DNA from 2 places in the Janthinobacterium sp. UMAB-60 genome. Region 2 is predicted to be linked to the other one. Evidence: predicted binding sites of a transcription regulator. Region 2 holds the regulator's gene; the other holds the start of a gene.
What was found. The regulator NrdR, encoded in region 2, represses ribonucleotide reductase genes. The targets are predictions, from matches to a motif close to CACNANATNTNGTG.
Positions count from the first base shown of each region.

Region 1 (7,894 bases), on a different contig from region 2:
TCGCTCGCGTTGCTCATCCGTATCGTAACGTCCTCCGGCCTGCGTCCGGCGTAGCATCTGCAGCAGGCGCTTCGTCGCCGCCATTGCAGAAAGGCGTGTCCCATGTCCAGCCCCAGCCCGCATGCCGTGACCGCCGCCGGCATGCCACCGGCGCCTCAACTGAGCGGCAACTCCCTGCCCATGCAGGCGCTGCGTGCGCAGATCGCCCGTATCGCCCGCTGTGGCGCGCCAGTGGCCATCCGCGGCGAATCGGGTACGGGCAAGGAATTGGCGGCGCGCGCCATCCATGCGCAGGGTGCGCGCGCCAGCTTCCCTTTTATTGCCGTCAACTGCGGCGCGATTCCCGAAGCGTTGATGGAGGCCGAATTCTTCGGCTGCCGCCAGGGCGCCTATACGGGGGCGCTGCATGAGCGCCAGGGCCTGTTCCAGGCGGCCCATGGCGGCAGTTTGCTGCTCGATGAAGTCGACGATCTGCCGCTGGCCATGCAGGTCAAGCTGTTGCGCGTGCTGCAGGAGCGCCGCGTGCGCAAGCTGGGCGGTAGTGCTGACGAGGCCGTCGACGTGCGCATCCTGTGCGCCAGCCAGCATGGCCTGGCGCGCGGCGTGGCCGCCGGCACGTTTCGTCAGGATCTGTTTTACCGCCTCCAGGTGATCGAGCTGGCGCTGCCGCCGCTGCGCGAGCGGCGCGGCGATCTGCAGGTATTATGTGAGGTGATCCTGGCGCGTCTGGCGCCACGCCAGGCCGTGAGCCTGGCGCCGTCCGTGCTGGCGGCTCTGGCCGCGTATGCGTTTCCCGGCAATGTGCGCGAACTGGAAAACCTGCTGGAGCGCGCACTGGCGTTTGCCGACGGCGGCGTGATTGCACTCGACGCGCTGGCCTTGCCGTCCGCGGCGGCCAGCATGCCGCTGCGGGCGGCGCCGGAACCGCCGGCCGCGCCGGAGCGGCAGCTGTGTCTGCCCGGCATGGCGGCATATGGCGTGCCGCCCGTCTTGCCGCTGGACATGTATTTACGCCAGGCCGAGCGCGACATGATCATGCAGGCGCTGCTGCAGGCGCGCTATCACCGCGCACGGGCGGCGCGCCAGCTGGGCCTGAGCGTGCGCCAGCTGCGTTACCGGATGCAGAAATTGACGATACAGGAAGCGCTACCTTGATGACAGCATGGACGATAGATGAAGATGGCTGGTGCGACGGCGCGCTGCGCTATGACTCGCCGTACCACGATGCGCGCCCGGACGGTGCGCAAGTCGATTTGCTGGTGATCCATAACATCAGCTTGCCGGGCGGCCACTTTGGCGGACCGCATGTGTCGGACTTGTTTACCGGCCGGGTAGACTATAATGCCGATCCTTCTTTCGCCGACCTGCGTGGCTTGCAGGTGTCGGCGCACTTTTTTGTGCGGCGCGATGGTGCGCTGTTGCAATATGTTTCTACTGATCAACGTGCCTGGCATGCCGGCGCGTCCATGTTCGAAGGACGCCCGCAGTGCAATGGCTATTCCATCGGTGTCGAAATGGAAGGCGCGGACGATGTGCCCTTCCAGCGGCGGCAATACCATGTGCTGGCGGCGCTGACGGCGGCACTGGTGGCGCGCTACGGGCTGTCCCAGGTGCGCGGCCACGAGCACATTGCGCCGGGGAGGAAGACGGATCCGGGGCCGTTTTTTGACTGGCATTTTTATCAAAAATGCTGGCTGGAAACTATGCGCGGGCAGCCTGCGTTAGCGCTTACTACGCGGGGATTGGGCTTTCCATCCGTGCCCTGAAAAGTCAACCGAAATCGTATATGAAAATACAAAAAATTACGCTGGCGGATGCCGGAAAACTATTGCATCGGCTTTCGATGGGCACTACAATTAGTGCATAACTTGGATTTAAAGACTATATGTAGTGCCATCACAGACGTTTTCAGAATTATTACCAAAGCTACCCTGTTTGTTGATATGGCAACGGGAACTGGCGTTTCATCACCCTTGATCGTGTTTCGCGCCAGCCGGGCTGTACAGGTTGGCCGTATGATTTTTGGCTGTATATTATTTACTATTTAGCAACAAATACCTGAAGAAACCCTGACCATCGGGCGTTCTATTCAACAACACACGCGGCAGCAAAACTGCAGGCTGACTTTAGCTGACAACGGGAGCTTCAATGCAATCACCACAAGATATTTCCATCCATCCAACGCCAGTATCGCCAGCGCCAGGCGCGGCCAATAGCGTGGCGAGCACGGGCGCGGCATTGGGCGACTATCGCATCATCCGCCGCAACGGCGCGGTGGTGGCATTTGAGCCTTCGAAGATCGCCATCGCCATGACCAAGGCGTTTTTGGCCGTTAACGGCGGCCAGGGCGCCGCTTCGGCACGCGTGCGCGAACTGGTGGAGCAACTGACCGACGGCGTCGTCGCCGCGCTGGTGCGCCGCCATCCGGGTGGCGGCACCTTCCATATCGAAGACGTGCAAGACCAGGTGGAACTGTCGCTGATGCGTTCGGGCGAGCACGACGTGGCGCGTGCCTACGTGCTGTACCGCGCCAAGCACATGGAAGAGCGCCGCTTGCAGAAGGAGGCGCTGGGCGCTTCCGCGCAAGTGACCGCCCCCCAACTGAACGTCACCGACAACGGCGTGCGCCGCCTGCTGGACATGCAGGAAGTGCGCGACCTGATCAACGCCGCCTGCGCCGGCCTGGAAAAGCACGTCGATGCCGACGCCATCCTGGCTGAAACCGTGAAAAACCTGTACGACGGCGTACCCGTCGAAGAGCTGCACAAGTCGGCCATCCTGGCGGCGCGCGCGCTGATGGAAAAAGATCCGGCCTACAGCCAGGTCACGGCCCGCATCCTGCTGCACACGGTGCGCAAGGAAGTGTTCGGCAAGGAAGTGCCGCAAGCGGCCGCTGCCGCCGAGTACCTGACGTATTTCCCGCAATATATCGCCAAGGGCATCGCCAACGACCTGCTGAATCCGGTACTTGCCAGTTTCGACCTGGAACGCCTGGCCAAGGCCATCGTTGCCGACCGCGACTTGCAATTCGGCTACATCGGCCTGCAAACGCTGTATGACCGCTACTTCCTGCACATCCATGACGTGCGCATCGAAATGCCGCAGGCGTTCTACATGCGCGTGGCCATGGGCCTGTCGCTGAACGAGGCGGACCGCGAAGCGCGCACCATCGAGTTCTACAATCTGCTGTCCTCGTTCGACTTCATGAGCTCGACGCCGACCCTGTTCAACTCCGGTACCCTGCGTTCGCAACTGTCGTCGTGCTACCTGAGCACCGTCTCGGACGACCTGGAAGGCATCTACGACGCCATCAAGGACAACGCGCTGCTGGCCAAGTACGCCGGCGGCCTGGGTAACGACTGGACGCCAGTGCGCGCCCTGGGCGCCCACATCAAGGGCACCAACGGCAAGTCGCAAGGCGTGGTGCCGTTCCTGAAAGTGGTCAACGACACGGCCGTGGCAGTCAACCAGGGCGGCAAGCGCAAGGGCGCCGTCTGCGCCTACCTGGAAACCTGGCACATGGACATCGAGGAATTCCTCGACCTGCGCAAGAACACGGGCGACGACCGCCGCCGCACGCACGACATGAACACGGCGAACTGGATTCCCGACATGTTCATGAAGCGCGTCATGGAAAAAGGCGAGTGGACCCTGTTCTCGCCATCCGAAACGCCGGACTTGCACGACCTGGTCGGCAAGGCCTTTGAAAAGGCTTACCTGGGCTACGAAGCCAAGGCAGCCGCCGGCGAAATCCGCTCGTTCAAGAAGATCGCCGCGCTGGACCTGTGGCGCAAGATGCTGTCGATGCTGTTTGAAACGGGCCACCCATGGATCACGTTCAAGGATCCTTGCAACATCCGCAGCCCGCAGTCGCACGTCGGCGTCGTCCACAGCTCGAACCTGTGCACGGAAATCACGCTGAACACGGGCCCTGACGAAATCGCCGTCTGCAACCTCGGTTCCGTCAACATGCCGGCGCACATGAAGGAAGGCAAGCTCGATCACGTCAAGCTGGCCAAGACCGTGCGCACCGCCATGCGCATGCTCGACAACGTCATCGACATCAATTACTACGCGGTCGAGAAGGCGCGCAATTCGAACATGCGCCACCGTCCGGTCGGCATGGGCGTGATGGGCTTCCAGGACTGCCTGCACATGATGCGCATCCCGTTCGCCTCGGACGCAGCGGTCAGCTTCGCCGACACCTCGATGGAAGCCGTCTGCTACTACGCCTACCTGGCGTCGACGGAACTGGCCGAAGAGCGCGGCCGCTATGAATCGTATGCCGGTTCGCTGTGGGACCGCGGCATCCTGCCGCAAGACTCGGTGAAACTGCTGGCCGAAGAGCGCGGCGGCTACCTGGAAGTCGATTCCTCGTCGGCCATGGACTGGACCCCGGTGCGCGAACGCATCGCCAAGTTCGGCATGCGCAACTCGAACTGCGTGGCGATCGCCCCGACGGCGACGATTTCGAACATCATCGGCGTGTCGGCCTGTATCGAGCCGACGTTCCAGAACCTGTATGTGAAATCGAACCTGTCGGGCGAATTCACCGAGATCAACGGCTACCTGGTGCGCGACCTGAAGGCGCGCGACCTGTGGGATGAAGTCATGATCTCCGACCTGAAGTACTTCGACGGTTCGCTGGTGAAGATCGACCGCATCCCGCAAGACTTGCGCGACATCTACGCCACCGCCTTTGAAGTGTCGCCAAGCTGGCTGGTGGAAGCGGCTTCGCGTCGCCAGAAGTGGATCGACCAGGCCCAGTCGCTGAACATCTACATGGCTGGCGCATCGGGCAAGAAGCTCGACGAGACCTACAAGCTGGCATGGCTGCGTGGCCTGAAAACCACCTACTACCTGCGCACCATCGCCGCTACCCACATGGAGAAATCGACCTCCAAGACGGGTGCCCTGAACGCCGTGGCAGTCGATGGCGGCATGTCGGCCAGCGCCCAGAGCGCCCAGGCAGCGGTCGTGGCGGCAGCCGCTGCCGCCGTGGTGGCGCCCGTGGTGGCAGCTGCGGCGGACGACGCCGATGGCGAAGCCTGCTACCTGCGTCCGGGTGATGACGGCTTTGAGGAATGCGAAGCCTGCCAGTAAAATTTTAGTTGTCAGCCCAGTACTTCTGGGCTGATTCAATGTTGTTAATGTCCGCATTGCCCGATACAACGGGCCTGTTGCGGATCGCCGGCTCGCCGGCATGGAAAGGAAGAAGATTATGTCGTTGTCCTGGGATGATGAAACCACGTCGGCAGCTGTGCCGCGTCCGGCGCAGCAAGCGCCATTGGGAAATACCGAATTGAACCTGCCGGCCGGTGCCGAGCCGTCCGAAGCGAACGCCGAGCAAGTGGCGCGCCGCGTGAATGCCGACGACAAGCGCATCATCAACGGCAAGACGGACGTCAACCAGCTGGTGCCGTTCAAGTACAAGTGGGCGTGGGACAAATACCTGGCCGGCTGCGCCAACCACTGGATGCCGCAGGAAGTGAACATGCAGCGCGATATCGAGCTGTGGAAAAACCCGAACGGCCTGACGGACGACGAGCGCCGCCTGGTCAAGCGCAACCTGGGTTTCTTCGTGACGGCCGACTCGCTGGCCGCCAACAACATCGTGCTGGGCACCTACCGCCACATCACGGCGCCGGAATGCCGCCAGTACCTGCTGCGCCAGGCGTTCGAGGAAGCGATCCACACGCACGCCTACCAGTACATCGTCGAGTCGCTGGGCCTGGATGAAGGCGAGATCTTCAACGCCTACAACGAAGTCAAGTCGATCCGCGACAAGGATGAATTCCTGATCCCGTTCATCAATACGCTGACCGACCCCGCGTTTGTCACCGGCACGGTGGAAAACGACCAGAAGCTGCTCAAATCTCTGATCGTGTTTGCCTGCCTGATGGAAGGCCTGTTCTTCTACGTCGGCTTCACGCAGATCCTGGCGCTGGGCCGCCAGAACAAGATGATGGGCGCCGCCGAGCAGTACCAGTACATCCTGCGCGATGAATCGATGCACTGCAACTTCGGCATCGACTTGATCAACACGATCAAGATGGAAAACCCGCAGCTGTGGACGGCCGAATTCCGCGAAGAGATCAAAGTGCTGTTCATGCAAGCCGTGGAACTGGAATACGCGTACGCGGAAGACACCATGCCACGCGGCGTGCTGGGTCTGAACGCGCCGATGTTCAAGGGCTATCTGCGCTTCATCGCCAACCGCCGCGCGCAGCAGATCGGCCTTGAGCCGCTGTTCGCGCAAGAGGAAAATCCGTTCCCGTGGATGAGCGAAATGATCGACATGAAGAAGGAACGCAACTTCTTCGAGACGCGCGTGACCGAGTATCAAACCGGTGGTGCGTTGAACTGGGAATAAGCGTTTTTCAGGCTACGCCAGGAAGCGCCGTCATCGTGACGGCGCTTTTTTTTCGCCTGCATGGCGGCGGCAAAATGCATGCTTCAATCGGCGATGCGACGAGGCTTGCGCCTGGATTTTCGGATGCCGCGCATGGACGCATGGCGGGCCCAAAAAATCATTTCAGGACACGCTGGCGGCGGCATTTGCCGCGCGATTGTGCGATAGCACGCGTAACGTGCAAAAAAGCGGCTGAAAACGTGTCGTGCCGGTTGCGCATTGACAAGGTTTTCGTGTACTTTATGAGATTGCAAATGCGAGCGTTAGAATGCGGGGTTTTATAACCAGCGCGGTAGCGAAAAAAGCTCGCAAAACAGGGATACAGATTTACACGGATATGCACAAAACCACACCGTTTTCGTCTGCCGCCGTGCCCGAATTTTTTCAGGCATGGCGGTTTTTTATTTGACGCATGGGTGTTGTGGCGAGCGCGATGCGAGGAGCGAAAAAACGCACGGCATCGAAAACGAATGACCGAATTCAGACTTTGCCACCAGCTGCGAGATAAAGCAGGGTGGCACCGACGATGGCTGAAGTGCTGCAAACGTGAGGAGTTGCAGCAGTTCAGCTGGTGCCGAATTCATTAGCGCAAACGACCGTTTGTGCCGATGAATAATTCGCCTGGCCTATCCCTGTGGTGGGTCGGACGGGTTTAAATCTTGTAGCTTAAATTTCTCATCTCAGATGAAGGAGAGACAAATGGCAACAGCCGCTAAGAAATCAGAAGTAAAGAAACCAGCCGCCAAGGCTGCTCCTGCCGCGAAGAAGCCGGCAGCCGCAGTCAAGACGGTTGCCGCTAAACCAGCTGCCAAAGCCGCAGCGAAACCAGCCGCCAAACCAGCCGCCAAACCAGTCGCCAAAGCCGCAGCCAAGCCTGCAGCAAAAGTGGCCGCCAAGCCGGCAGCAAAAGTGGCAGCCAAGCCAGTAGCGAAAGCCGCAGCGAAACCAGCGGCCAAGGCGGCAGCTAAGCCGGCAACCAAGCCGGCAGCCAAGCCAGCCGCGAAAGTGGCAGCGAAACCTGCCGCCAAGGCAGCAGCCAAGCCTGTCGTGAAAAAAGCCGTTGCCAAGCCAGCAGCAAAAGCCGCGGCAAAACCAGCGGCCAAAGCGGCAGCAAAACCAGCAGCCAAGCCAGCAGTGAAAAAAGCCGCAGCGAAACCTGCCGCCAAACCGGTCGCCAAGGCCGCAGCCAAGCCAGCAGCGAAAAAAGTCGTCGCCAAGGCAGCAGCCAAGCCGGCCGCCAAAGCAGCAGCGAAGCCAGCAGCAAAAGCTGCAGCCAAGCCAGCGGCCAAGGTAGCAGCAAAGCCGGCAGCAAAAGCGGCAGCCAAGCCAGCCGCCAAGGCAGCAGCGAAAAAAGTCGTTGCCAAGCCGGTCGTCAAAGCAGCAGCCAAGCCAGCAGCGAAAGCCGCAGCGAAACCTGCCGCCAAAGCAGTAGCGAAGCCAGCAGCGAAAAAAGTCGTCGCCAAGCCAGCCGCCAAGGTAGCA
Region 1 is NZ_LT607482.1:519,906-527,799, forward strand. It holds gene K0F86_RS02335 (sigma 54-interacting transcriptional regulator) at 103-1,155, shown strand; gene ampD (1,6-anhydro-N-acetylmuramyl-L-alanine amidase AmpD) at 1,155-1,766, shown strand; gene K0F86_RS02345 (ribonucleoside-diphosphate reductase subunit alpha) at 2,149-5,103, shown strand; gene K0F86_RS02350 (ribonucleotide-diphosphate reductase subunit beta) at 5,222-6,373, shown strand; gene K0F86_RS02355 (hypothetical protein) at 7,093-7,875, opposite strand.
Region 1: a site for NrdR is predicted at 1,880-1,893, ahead of K0F86_RS02345 (ribonucleoside-diphosphate reductase subunit alpha). Genes of this name have one in related genera too.

Region 2 (7,894 bases):
CCTGGCCCACCTCGCCATGCAGCAACAGCGCCACGCGCACGCCGGCCACGCGCTTCCAGTGCGTGCGGCTGTGCAAATCGCGCTGGCGCGCGGCCGCATCCGCCCCCACCAGCACCAGCGCCGCGTCGTAGGCGTCGAGCGCGCTGGCGTTGACATAGCGGTTCGCCACGCCGTCGGGCGGCGTATCCGTGTCGAGCCCATACAGCACCTGGAAACCGTCGACGCCACGGATGACGGCGTCCGCGCCCCAGCCGTTCACGCCACGGTATTTGCAGCGCAGTTCGCCTTCGCCATCGGCGCCCTGGGCCACATAGAAAATGCTCCAGCCCCGCTGCGCCTCCGTTTGCGCGGCGCCCACGCCGAAGCCCGCGCAGTTGAGCACGGAACCGTCGCCTCCCTCCTCCTTGCCGGCGCCGTAATAGCGCAGGGCCAGCACGTCGCTGCCATGCAGGGCGCCGGGCAACGCGCCGCTGATGCCCTCGCTGTTCTTGCCCAGGCTGTGCGCGTCGAGCCCCGCGATATTCGCGCTGTCGTGCGCGGCATGAGCGACGGGCGCGGCGCTCCTGTCCCAGTTCACATACGCCGTCTGGCGCACGGCGCGGACGATGGTGTCGAGCGCATAGCGGCCATTGTCGTCCAGGCGCGCGCTGGCGGACTGGTCGCCATAGCTGCCGCTGGCCGCCAGCAGCACGCTACTGGCGGCCAGCATCAATAGCGCGCCCAGCGACAGGGCCACCAGCAATTCGACCAGGCTCACGCCACGATACGGGTACAAGGCGCCGTTCATGCGCCACCTCCACCCAACTGGAATGCCAGCCTGGGCAGCGACTCGCCTGCCGCATTCACGGCGGGCGAGCCATCGGGCAAGCGGCCGCGCCAGCCCAGCTTGATGACGATGGGCGCGCCCTTGCCGCCGCTGCACGCCCAGTGCAAGCCTTGCGCAGCGGCATCCCAGGCGGATGCATCACGGCAGATATGCAGGCGCGCGCCGGGCAAGGCCGCATGCAGTTGCTGTTTCCATTCGGCGATGTCGAATTGCGCCAGTTCAGCCGCGCCGCAGGCGGCAGTACCAAAACAGTCGGGCGCGCCGCCGCCTGCTTCGGCGTCGTCCGCCGCCGCATAGGCCACGTTCAGGTAGGGATTGCCCGTATCGGGGCCATTCATGAGCACGCTGTTCGCGCGCATGCGCTCGGCCATGCCGGCGGCCAGTTGCACGCCCGCCGACAATAGCGCCGATTCGTGGCGCGCGCGCAGGGAATGCAGTTGCAGGATGCTGGCGCCGAGCAGGCCCAGCGCCAACAGCAGCAACGACACCAGCACCTCGACGAGGCTGCTGCCACCGGCAGGAAACATAGTGCGACCGCCATTGCGCATGCGCTACTCCCTTCCGCAGAAAGAGCCGCAACAACAGGCGGCCCAGCTACACGATAGGCGCGCGCAAAAAATCGGGTCTGCGCTGGCGCAAACAGCACGGCGATAAGATGAGAAGAACAGCGTAGGGATTGATCAGACCGCTTGCCAGGCGAACGCTGGCGTGGTGAACACGGGGCGCGGGAGCGGCCCCGTTTTCAACAAGGTGAACAAGAAGGTGTACGTCAGGGCTTGCTGCGCGCCTGTCCCACTTCGGCGATCGCATCCTGGAACTCGGCCAGGTCTTCGAAATTCTTGTAGACGGAGGCGAAGCGGATGTAGGCGATCTTGTCCAGACGCTTGAGTTCCTGCATGACGAGTTCGCCGATATAGCCGGAATCGACTTCGCGCAAGCCGCTGGTCAGCAGCTTTTCCTGGATGGAGGCGATGGCCGTATCCACCGAGGCGGCCGCGACGGGACGCTTGCGCAAGGCCAGCATCAAACTGCCGCGCAACTTATCCGCAGCGAACTCCGTCCGGCTGCCATTCTTTTTGACGACGGCCGGCATGATAAGTTCAATGCGCTCGTACGTGGTAAACCGCTTGTCGCATTTGCCGCAGCGGCGGCGGCGCCGTATGGCATCCCCTTCCTCCGATACGCGCGTATCGAGAACCTGGGTGTCGCCGTGCTGGCAAAATGGACATTTCATGGGCTGGCTACAACTTTATAGTAATAATTACGGGAAATCGCCGCCCTTGTACAAAGGGCGCCCGAATCACTCCGGGCGCCCTGGGGCACGAAGGAATGTGTCATACAGAATCTTACTCCGTATGACACATTCTGGACAAATAATTATGCGTACACCGGGTGCGCGTCGGCCAGCACTTTCACGGCCGCTTTCACGCGCTCGATGGTGGCGGCGTCATGCGGATTGTCCAGCACGTCGGCGATCAGGTTGCCCACTTCTTCCGCTTGCGCTTCCTTGAAACCGCGCGTCGTCATCGCCGGGCTGCCCAGGCGGATGCCCGAGGTGACGAAAGGTTTTTGCGGGTCGTTCGGGATGCCGTTCTTGTTGCAGGTGATGTGCGCGGAACCGAGGATGGCTTCGGCTTCCTTGCCCGTCAGGTTCTTGGCGCGCAGGTCGACCAGCATGACGTGCGATTCGGTGCCGCCGGAAACGATGCGCAAGCCGCGCTTGATCAGGGTTTTCGCCAGCACGTCGGCGTTCTTGACCACTTGCTTCTGGTATTCGACGAATTCCGGGCTCAGCGCTTCCTTGAAGGCAACGGCCTTGCCGGCGATCACGTGCATCAGCGGGCCGCCCTGGATGCCGGGGAAGATGGCCGAGTTGATGGCTTTTTCGTGTTCGGCCTTCATCAGGATGATGCCGCCACGGGGGCCGCGCAACGATTTGTGCGTGGTCGAGGTGACGAAGTCGGCGAACGGCACCGGGTTCGGGTACAGGCCGGCGGCGATCAGGCCGGCGTAGTGGGCCATGTCGACCATGAAGTAGGCGCCCACTTCCTTGGCGATCTTGCCGAAACGCTCGAAGTCGATCTTTTTCGAGAAGGCCGAGGCGCCGGCGATGATCAGCTTTGGCTTGCGTTCGCGGGCCAGACGTTCCATCGCCTCGTAGTCGATGTCTTCTTCCTCCGTCAAGCCATACGACACGACGTCAAACCATTTGCCAGACATGTTCAGCGGCATGCCGTGGGTCAGGTGGCCGCCTTCGGCCAGCGACATGCCCATGATCAGGTCGCCTGGTTTCAACATGGCAAAGAACACGCCCTGGTTCGCCTGCGAGCCGGAGTTCGGCTGCACGTTCGCGCATTCGGCGCCGAACAGCTGTTTCACACGGTCGATGGCCAGTTGCTCGGCCACGTCGACGTATTCGCAGCCGCCGTAGTAGCGCTTGCCCGGATAACCTTCGGCGTACTTGTTCGTCAGCTGCGAGCCTTGCGCTTCCATTACGGCTGGCGACGTGTAGTTCTCCGACGCGATCAGTTCGATGTGGTCGTGCTGGCGCGTGTTCTCTTTTTGAATGACGGCGAACAATTCAGGATCGACGTTGGCGAGGGTGTGATCTTTTGCAAACATGTAAAAACTCCAAGTATGAGGGTGCTTGTACTGGCAGGTTGGATCGAATGAGGGGAGCCGGCGTTAAGTGAATAACAACATTGGACAGGCAGCCTCTTCGTGCTTTTCCATAGTGGCTACCCAGGCGAACGGCTGATGAAAAATCTCACGTTTCCCGGTGGGTGCCCACCTTTCGCCGGTTTGTCGATCGCCATCCAGGCAGATCGCCGACTTTTCGCCAGTCACGTGAGACGTAATGGAAATCAAATTGTAAGTTAAGTGTCCAAATTGAGCAAGGAATGCAACCGTGCGGCTATAATCGCCGCGCGCAGCCCGGGCATGGCCCCAGGCCGCCCCGGAGCGTGACTGCGGCTCTTAAGCTGGACTTAAACCTGGCTGCGGCATGTAAGCGTATGTTACGAAGCTTGCCATTGCGCCCCCCGGATTTACAATGCTGCGGTGCAACTTATATGCAGCTTTTGCATGGCTTTCCAGCAAGCGCCCACAGTCACAAGAAGAAAAATCGCGTAAAATGTTGCTCAATCTCACTACTGGCGCAATAAACATGCCTTCAGTCTTTACCTGGAACGTACGTGTCTACTATGAAGACACCGACGCCGGCGGCATCGTGTATTACGCAAATTACCTGAAATTCTTCGAACGCGCGCGTACCGAATGGCTGCGCGCCATCGACGTGGGCCAGCAGGAATTGCTGGAACAGCACGACGCGATGTTCGTTGTCAAAAGCGTCAACGCCGACTATCATGCGCCAGCCAGGCTCGATGACACGGTAAGATTAACCTTAAGCATAGAAAAAATGGGGCGCGCCTCCATCGTTTTCCTGCAACAAGCCTGGTGCGGCGAGCGCCTGCTGAACACGGCCCGCGTCAAGATCGGCTGCGTCGACTCGACACTGCGTCCGCGCGCCGTGCCTGATGCAGTGGCGGCCCGCATGCGCGCCGCCTGAGCCCTACCGCCACCCCCCGGACAATTCACCCAACAGACTGCCAGCCAATGAACGTTACACAAGATCTTTCTTTCCTCGCGCTCATCTCCAATGCCCATTTGATCGTGCAACTGATCATGGCCCTGCTGCTGCTGATTTCCCTGACCAGCTGGACCTACATTTTCCGCAAGATGTTTGCCGTGCGCCAGGCGCGCAAGCAGACCATCGAATTTGAACGCAGCTTCTGGGCCGGCGGCAACCTGCATGCGCTGCATCAAAGCGCCAGCGGCAACCGCGACCAGAGCGGCGCGCTGGCCCGCATCTTCGACGCCGGCATGGGCGAATTCATCAAGGGCAAGGCATCGTACGGTTCGCGTGAAGCGCTGGACGTGGGCGCCGTGCTCGACGGCGCACGCCGCGCCATGCGCGCCGCCTTCCAGCGTGAAATGGACGTGCTCGAATCGCACCTGGCCTTCCTCGCCTCCGTCGGCTCCGTCTCGCCGTACATCGGCCTGCTCGGCACCGTCTGGGGCATCATGAACGCCTTCCGCGGCTTGGCCAACGTGCAGCAAGCCACGCTGGCCGCCGTCGCGCCCGGCATTGCCGAAGCGCTCATCGCCACCGCCATCGGCCTGTTCGCGGCGATTCCGGCCGTCGTCGCCTACAATCGCTTTTCGCATGACATCGACCGCCTGGCGATCCGCTTCGAGAGCTTCGTCGAGGAATTCTCCAACATCTTGCAGCGCCAGTCGCGCTAAGAGGGAGCAGCGTCCATGGGTTCCTCATTCAATAGCGGCGGCATGCGCGGCGGCCGCGGCCGCAAGTTCAAGTCCGAGATCAACGTCGTGCCCTACATCGACGTGATGCTGGTGCTGCTGATCATTTTCATGGTGATGCCGTCGTCGAACAATCCCAGCGTGGTGAACCTGCCCAACGCGGAGAGGTCGGCGAAACCGCCCGATGACTATATTCAGATCGTGCTCAAACCGAATGGTTCGCTGTCGATCGGCGTCATCGGCAAGGAACAGCTGTCACCGGAAACGGAACCGAACCGCGACGCCCTGCTGCGCAAGCTGCGCGGCTTGCACGAGAGCAATCCCGACTATCCCGTGATGATTGCGGGCGACAAGGAAAGCAAGTACGACGATGTGATCCAGCTCATTTCGGAAGCGAAAAAGATGGGCATTACCAGAGTCGGCCTGGCCACCAAGTAAGCGCAGCACCCTGTTTCCAGACTTGACCGTTTTTAGATAGACTAGACTTTGCAGACCAAACAAATCGACCATGTACTCGGCAAGCCCTACAGCGTGCCGCGCGAACGCAGCCGCTGGCCCTCGCTGGGCCTGGCGCTGGCGATGCACCTTGGCCTGCTGTTTTTCCTGTGGGTGGGCGTACACTGGCAAAATACGGAACCTGTCGCCGTCGAAGCGGAAGTGTGGGACCTGAAAGTGCAGACGGCCGCGCCGCCGCCCGAGGTGGCGACGGAACCGGAGCCGACACCGACTCCTCCGCCGCAACCGCAAGTGGAACAGCCGGCCCCGCCGCCGCCACCGCCCGTGGCAGCACCCGAGCCGAAGGTTGACCTGCGCGAGGCGGAAATCGCCCTGGAACGCAAGAAGGCCAAGCTGAAGGAAGAAAAAGACAAAGCGGCAGCGGAAGAACGCCGCAAGCAGGAATTGAAGGAACGCGAGGAAGAAAAGCGCGAACTGGAAAAACAGAAGCAGAAAGAAAAAGACAAGGCCGACAAGCTGGAAAAAGAAAAGGCCGACAAGCTGGAGAAAGCCAAGGAAGCCAAAGAGAAAGCTGCAGAAGAAAAAGCCGAGAAAGAACTGGCCGACAAAAAAGCGGCAGCGGAAAAAGCCGCCAAGGCCAAGAAAGCTGCGGCTGAAAAAGCCGCTGCCGACAAAATCCGTGCCGATGACATGAAGCGCATGATGGCGCAGGCAGGCAATGGCACAACGGGCACGGCCGCGAAAGCGACCGCGCCACGCAAGGACAGCGGCTATGTCGCTGCCCTGACGAGCAAGATCAAGAGCAATATCGCGTACAGCGGTAGCACGGACGTGCCGGGTAACCCGCGCGCCGTGTTCAAGATCGAGCAACTGCCAACTGGGGAAATTATTTCGGTCCGAAAGATTAAAAGCAGCGGTCTGCCGGCGTATGACAGCTCGGTGGAAAACGCCATTAATAAATCGTCGCCACTGCCGAAGAAAAAAGACGGCACCGTGGAACGCGAGATTGAACTCATATTCGAGATGAAGGATTTGCCTAAATGATGACCATGAAAAAAATGAGCTATGTCGTGCTCTGCGCCAGCCTGATGCTGGGAGCCTCCGGCGCCCAGGCGCAGCTGCGCGTGGAGATTACAGGGATCGGCAGCAATCAGATCCCGGTGGCTGTCGCCAGCTTCGTCAATGAATCGGCGGCGCCGCAATCGCTGTCGGGCATCATCAAGGCCGACCTGGCGCGCAGCGGCGTGTTCAAGCTGATCGACGCCGATGCGCCTGTGTCGGAAACGGCGCCCGTCAGCTACGACCAATGGAAGTCGCGCGGCGCCGACGCGCTGGCGGCCGGCAGCGTGCAAAGCATGGCCGATGGCCGCCTGGACGTGCGCTACAAGCTGTTCGACACCATCAAGGGCGCGCAGATCTCCAGCATGAACAATGCGGCCGCGCCGCAGTTCAACCGCTTGCTGGCGCACAAGATCGCCGATGACATCTATGAAAAACTGACCGGCACGAAAGGCGCGTTCGCCACACGCATCGCCTACGTCACGCAATCGGGCCGCGAATACCGCCTGGAAATCGCCGACGCCGATGGCGAAGGCATCCAGGTCGCCCTGCGCTCGAACGAGCCGATCATTTCACCGTCGTGGTCGCCGGATGGCACCAAGGTGGCGTATGTCTCGTTCGAAAAGAAAAAGCCCATCGTTTACGTGCAAAACCTGGTGACGCGCCAGCGCACCATCGTATCGAATGAAAAAGGCAGCAATTCGGCACCGAGCTGGAGCCCGGACGGCGCACGCCTGGCCGTCGCCCTGTCGCGCGATGGCCATACCCAGGTCTACACCGTCAATGCCGACGGCAGCGGCTTGCGCCGCGTCAGCAACAGCAGCGGCATCGATACGGAACCCCAATTCTCGGCCGATGGCCAAAGCATTTACTTCACCAGCGATCGCAGCGGCGGACCACAAATCTACCGCATGTCGGTCAGCGGCGGCGAAGCCAAGCGCGTGACGTTTGGCGGCTCCTACAACATCAGCCCGCGGATTTCGTCCGACGGGAAGACTCTTGCTTATATTTCCCGTCGCGACGGCAATTTCCAGCTCTACGCGCTCGACCTGGCTAGTGGCCAGGAACTGCGCCTGTCGGACACCGCCAACGACGAATCACCGAGCTTTTCGCCCAACGGGAAATATATCATGTACGCGACCGAATCCGGACGACGCAAGTCGCTGGCAGTGGTATCGGTGGATGGCCGCGTCAAACAGCGTTTGACTACGCAAGCTGGCAATATCAAGG
Region 2 is NZ_LT607497.1:67,963-75,856, forward strand. It holds partial or broken gene K0F86_RS22635 (PilW family protein) at 1-787, opposite strand, end outside; gene pilV (type IV pilus modification protein PilV) at 784-1,353, opposite strand; gene nrdR (transcriptional regulator NrdR) at 1,596-2,060, opposite strand; gene glyA (serine hydroxymethyltransferase) at 2,204-3,448, opposite strand; ZMP/ZTP riboswitch at 3,560-3,683, opposite strand; gene ybgC (tol-pal system-associated acyl-CoA thioesterase) at 3,993-4,394, shown strand; gene tolQ (protein TolQ) at 4,442-5,131, shown strand; gene K0F86_RS22665 (ExbD/TolR family protein) at 5,147-5,587, shown strand; gene tolA (cell envelope integrity protein TolA) at 5,636-6,649, shown strand; gene tolB (Tol-Pal system beta propeller repeat protein TolB) at 6,655-7,894, shown strand, end outside.